2 linked regions of the Lactiplantibacillus plantarum genome follow. Each later gene encodes a partner of the first gene's protein in a complex. Links are inferred from orthologs where the notes say so. Each region holds a gene or a part of one and is shown in the gene's direction. Other genes may lie near its edges.

Evidence for each region. Proteins that work in one complex are often made in the same cells at the same time.
Region 2: the proteins of rpsJ (region 1) and nusB are in contact, whole or in part, in a solved structure (PDB 3D3B), measured with the Escherichia coli proteins. The link is inferred for Lactiplantibacillus plantarum from one-to-one orthologs.

What each region holds. Positions count from the first base shown.
Region 1 is NZ_CP039121.1:2,365,210-2,367,964, reverse strand. The notes cover bases 78-2,755. They hold rpsJ (30S ribosomal protein S10), read left to right. Parts: upstream 78-1,101; coding sequence 1,102-1,410; downstream 1,411-2,755. Other genes in these bases: rplW (50S ribosomal protein L23), read left to right, coding at 2,719-2,755; rplD (50S ribosomal protein L4), read left to right, coding at 2,096-2,719; rplC (50S ribosomal protein L3), read left to right, coding at 1,448-2,077; fusA (elongation factor G), read left to right, coding at 78-150. Outside these bases: more of fusA, read left to right, coding at 1-77. UniProt on the Escherichia coli protein: Involved in the binding of tRNA to the ribosomes. Part of the processive rRNA transcription and antitermination complex (rrnTAC). The complex forms an RNA-chaperone ring around the RNA exit tunnel of RNA polymerase (RNAP).
Region 2 is NZ_CP039121.1:1,493,903-1,496,837, forward strand. What follows is about bases 1-2,858. They hold nusB (transcription antitermination factor NusB), read left to right. Parts: upstream 1-1,148; coding sequence 1,149-1,568; downstream 1,569-2,858. Other genes in these bases: E5260_RS06860 (M24 family metallopeptidase), read left to right, coding at 1-16; efp (elongation factor P), read left to right, coding at 87-644; E5260_RS06870 (Asp23/Gls24 family envelope stress response protein), read left to right, coding at 694-1,152; E5260_RS06880 (bifunctional 5,10-methylenetetrahydrofolate dehydrogenase/5,10-methenyltetrahydrofolate cyclohydrolase), read left to right, coding at 1,714-2,574; xseA (exodeoxyribonuclease VII large subunit), read left to right, coding at 2,567-2,858. In the rest of the region: more of xseA, read left to right, coding at 2,859-2,935. UniProt on the Escherichia coli protein: Part of the processive rRNA transcription and antitermination complex (rrnTAC). The complex forms an RNA-chaperone ring around the RNA exit tunnel of RNA polymerase (RNAP).

The sequences.
Region 1 (2,755 bases):
TTGGCTGAAATGTTTGGTTATGCAACCACATTACGTTCAGCTACTCAAGGTCGTGGGACTTTCACAATGACCTTTGATCATTACGAAAAGGTACCAAAGTCAGTTCAAGAAGATATCATCAAGAAGAATGGCGGCACTCCTGCCAAATAAGCTTGATTGATAATAAGAAGGACGTTCAGCTTCGGCTGGACGTTCTTTTTTTACATAAATTTCTGGTCGAACTAAATGTGATTACTGCTCGTCGTAAGACAACGTGGCACATCAATTGAAGCGGCTTGGGATAGTTTGGCCGTCACTGGCATTGGGTACGGCTGTGACGAGCACAGTGCTGCTCAGGCCTGTGTCATCGCGCAAGGGTACAATCGCGCAACAAGGGTCGCACTAGTTAAGTTACTAGCCGCTGCGACCATAAAACTGGCAGCCATAATATTAAAGGGTGCGAGACTCATAGCATAATAAGGAGAACGCGGACAACATCACATTTTTTGTACCGGAGATAACCACATGAGTTGACGGTTGTCGGTGACCACGGCCAAGGTGCTGACGGTCGGTGGTAAGCAGATGACAATATAATAGAAGGTAGATGAACAAGAACGTGGGTCAGTGTGACGGCGCCGTCAGATGTAGGAGCGATTGAATTAAGCGTGTTGAAGTCCGATTAAATGACTCCAGACAAAAATGTATGACGCTGAACGCGGGTCTTGTTCCTGAGAAAGTGTTAATGCAATCTAGTAGGTGTCCACATGATCGTGGCCGGTCGGCAGTGAGAAATGTAAAGCGCTCACCAAAAAGAAATTAGGCGCAAACGCTATTAATTGGATGGAATTTGTGTTACATTAATTGAGCTGGTTCAAAAAGGTAACACGGTTTACAACGATGGTTATAAAAAAAGTGCGAAAACACTTGCTATTACAGAGCTTTTCATTTATTATAGATTGTGCTTGGTATTTAGAAGGGGATAACTATATCCCCATCATCAAGTAGTCGTAGTTAGCTTTGATGTGAAAGGTTGCGACACGCCCGGCCACATTGTCATGGGACGTGGCGGTAATTTTCACGGAGCTAGTCTTATTTTCAAAATAGACGAAGGAGGTCACAACAATGGCAAAGCAAAAAATTCGTATTCGCTTAAAGGCATACGAACACCGCATTCTTGATCAGTCAGCTGACAAGATTGTCGAAACGGCAAAGAGAACTGGTGCTACTATTTCAGGTCCTATTCCATTGCCTACTGAACGGACTATTTATACCGTTCTACGTTCACCACATAAGTTTAAGGACTCACGTGAACAATTCGAAATGCGGACTCACAAGCGGTTAATCGATATCGTTAACCCAACGCCTAAGACGGTCGACTCATTAATGAAGTTAGACTTGCCTAGCGGTGTAGATATTGAAATCAAGCTTTAATTTACTAAACTAAAATCAATTAATTGGAGGTGTACTCATGACCACTAAAGGAATCTTAGGGAAAAAGGTAGGAATGACGCAAGTCTTCACTGAAAGCGGCGAATTAGTTCCCGTTACAGTTGTTGAAGTTCAACCTAACGTTGTGTTGCAAGTTAAGACCGTTGAAAATGACGGTTACGAAGCAATCCAATTAGGTGTTGACGACAAACGCGAAGTCTTGACGAACAAACCTGCTCAAGGTCATGCAGCAAAAGCAAAAACGACTCCTAAGCGCTTCATTCGTGAAATTCGTAATGTTGAGCTTGGAGATTACACAGTAGGTGACGAAGTCAAAGCGGATATTTTCGCAGCTGGCGACGCCGTTGACGTTACGGGTATCACTAAAGGTCATGGTTACCAAGGTAATATCCATAAGGACGGCCAAAGTCGTGGACCAATGGCTCACGGTTCTCGTTACCATCGTCGTCCTGGTTCAATGGGTGCCATCATCAACCGGGTATTCAAAGGTAAGAAATTACCAGGCCGGATGGGTAATCACCAACGTACGATGCAAAACTTACAAATCGTTCGTGCCGACGTTGAAAACAACGTTTTATTAATTAAAGGGAATGTCCCTGGCGCCAACAAGTCATTTGTAACAGTTAAAACATCTGTTAAGAGTAAATAAGGAAGGAGGACATAATACATGACTAGCGTAGCATTATTTAAACAAGACGGTACGCAAAATGGTGACGTTACTTTGAACGACGCTGTGTTTGGTGTTGAACCAAACGAAAACGTGGTTTTTGATGCCATCTTGATGCAACGTGCATCAATGCGTCAAGGAACTCACGCAGTTAAGAACCGTAGTGCTCGTCGCGGTGGTGGTCGTAAACCATGGCGTCAAAAGGGTACTGGTCGTGCGCGTCAAGGTTCTATCCGTTCACCACAATGGCGTAAAGGTGGGATTGTCTTCGGACCAACCCCTCGTTCATACAGTTACAAATTACCTAAGAAGGTTATGCGCTTAGCTTTGAAGTCTGTCCTTTCACAAAAGGTCTTAGACAACAGCTTAGTTGCAGTTGATAGCTTAGCTTTCGACGCACCAAAGACTAAGGATTTTGTAAATGTATTAAACAACCTCAACGTCGATACCAAGACTCTTGTTTTGGTTGAAGAGGACAATGAAAAGGCTGCTTTGGCAGGTCGTAACTTACCAAATGTTAAGATCCTTAAAGCCAAAGGTGTTAACGTCTTAGATGTCGCTAATAGTGACAAATTAGTCGTTACCCAAAAAGCCCTCGATCAATTAGAGGAGGCGCTCGCATAATGGAAGCACGCGATGTAATTTTACGTCCTGTAGTTA
Region 2 (2,935 bases), 870 kb from region 1 along the record:
TTTACTGATTTTATAGTTAAGACAGTTGCCACAGCGGCTCGGTCTTGTTATAGTTATAAAGATATATTTGAGGAGGATTTTTAAAAATGATTTCAACTGCAGATTTTAAAAATGGTTTGACGATTGAAGTAGACAACGCAATTTGGCGCATCGTGGAATTCCAGCACGTTAAGCCTGGTAAGGGTGGCGCGTTTGTTCGTTCAAAGCTTAAGAACTTACGGACAGGAGCCGTTCAAGACAAGACTTTCCGTGCCGGTGCGCGGATGGAACAAGCGCCAATTGAAAAGAGTACGATGCAATACCTTTATGCCGATGGTGACAGCTATGTCTTCATGAATACGGAAACTTATGAACAAATTGAAATTCCTGGCGACCACATTCAAGACGAATTGAAGTTCTTGAAGGAAAACATGGAAGTTCAAGTAACGCTTTATAAGGGTGAAGTGTTGGGAATCGATTTGCCAAACACGGTTACTTTGGAAGTTGCTGAAACTGAACCAGGGATTAAGGGTGATACTGCTTCCGGTGGCTCCAAGCCAGCTACGTTGGAAACTGGTGCAATTATTCAGGTACCATTCTTCGTTAAGGCCGGTGACAAGCTGATTGTTAACACCGTTGACTCCACTTACGTTTCACGGGCTTAATTTTTAGAAAAACTAATACCGGCAAACATGGAATTGGAGGAATGTCAAAATGGCTGACAGTAGCAATATTACGTTACAAAGCAAAGAACCCAGCTTAGGACAAATTCAAATTGCACCAGAAGTGCTTGAAATAATCGTTGGTATCGCGGTAAGTCAAATTGATGGCGTTAACCGGATGCAAGGGACGATTTCTTCCAGTGTAAATGAGTTGTTCGGTCGCAAGAAGAATCTTGGTAAGGGTGTCAAGTTAACAATCGTCGATGATCAGATTAGTGTTGATGTGTTCGCATACTTGGACTATGGTGTTTCGGTACCAAAAGTCGCTTTAGCGATTCAAGATAAGGTCAAGCAACAAATCTTATTTATGACCGACCTCGCCTTAAGTGAAGTCAATGTCCACATCACTGGTATCGTGACTGAGAAGACTGAAAGTGCCATTGATCCAAACAACTTGTTTGGTGATGAAGATACCCAGACCGATGAAAATGAAGATGGTGAAGAATCGTGAGTTTAACGCGTCATGAAATCCGGGAAAAAGCATTTCAAGCTTTATTCGCGTTGAATGCTAACCCAGACGCTGATGAAAATCAGTTGTTCCAACAGTTACTCAACCCTGAAGAAGCGGATGCAGTTGAAATTCCCGCATATTTAAGTACGTTAGTAACTGGTGTTCGTGAACATCAAGCTGAATTAGACGCTCAAATTCAGCCTTATTTAAGTCAGAAGTGGTCGTTGAACCGACTGGCTAAGACCGATTTGATTATCTTACGCATCGCGTTCTTTGAATTGCAATTTGTTGACGACGTTCCAGCTAAGGTCGCGGTTAATGAAGCAATTGAATTGACAAAGGCGTTCAGTGATGACCGCTCTCGGAAATTCGTTAGCGGGGTGCTTGGTAAAGTGGTTAAAAACCAAGCCAATTAGTCTAAAACCGAACAATCTTATGTTCTACCGTAAAAGTCTGGCGATTTGCCAGACTTTTTTTAATAACTTATTAGTAAACCGGTCATAAATCATTGTGGTGATATGCTAAAATAAGACCAGACAGAGAAAGAGGAGTGTGGCACTTGTGACGAAGATTATTGATGGTAAGGCAGTAGCTAAGAAAGTTAACGCGCAGACGGCAACGGCAGTAGCGGAATTGGCTGCTCAGGGAATTCAACCAGGGATTGCTGTAATTATTGTTGGGGACGATGCAGCCAGTCAAATCTATGTTCGAAATAAGAATCGTAAAGCCACTAAGTTGGGGATGCACTCCGTGGTGCGGCAGTTGCCAGCGACTACTAGTCAGGACGAACTGTTAGCCATTATTGCGGCATACAATGCGGATGACAGCATTCATGGCATCTTGGTGCAGTCGCCACTACCAGCCCAAATTAATGAACCATTGATCACGATGGCCATTGATCCTAAAAAGGACGTCGATGGTTTTCACCCGACGAACGTTGGTAAGTTGATCACCAATTTTCCAGGTAATTATCCTGTAGCAAATACGCCTCGCGGTATTATGACGATGTTGGCTGACTATGGGGTTGATCCGGCTGGTAAAACGGCGGTTGTTATTGGTCGGAGTACCATTGTTGGTAAGCCGATGGCCGCTTTGTTAACAAATGCTAACGCAACTGTAACGATTGCACATAGTAAAACAGCTGACCTAAAGGCGGTCGCCCGGACGGCGGATATCTTGGTGGTTGCAACGGGGATTGCACACCTGATCACTGGTGCTGATATCAAACCAGGCGCGACGGTCATTGATGTTGGCATGGATCGTGATGAAAATGGTAAACTAGTGGGTGACGTCGATTTTGATTCTGCTCAAGGCATCGCAGGGTTGATTACGCCCGTTCCTGGTGGTGTGGGCCCAATGACGATTGCCACCTTGATGCAGACAACGGTGGAACTTGCAAAGTGGAGTGATGTAAGTGAGTGAAAGTCAACAATATTTGACAGTGACAGCTTTAACTCAGTATTTAAAACGTAAATTCGAGGTTGATCCATATTTAGGTAAAGTGTACCTAACGGGGGAAGTTTCTAATTATCGTCCCCGGCCTAATACGCATCAATATTTCAGTTTGAAAGATGACCATGCCAAGATTTCAGCCATTATGTTCAAGTCGGCGTTTGCCAAGGTCAAATTTCAGCCTGAAGAAGGTATGAAGGTTCTGGTCGTGGGCCGGATTGGTCTGTATGAGCCCAGTGGTAGTTACCAGATTTATGTGGAACGCATGGAACCAGACGGCGTGGGTGCGTTGTATCAAGCCTACGAACAACTTAAAAAGAAATTAGCGGCT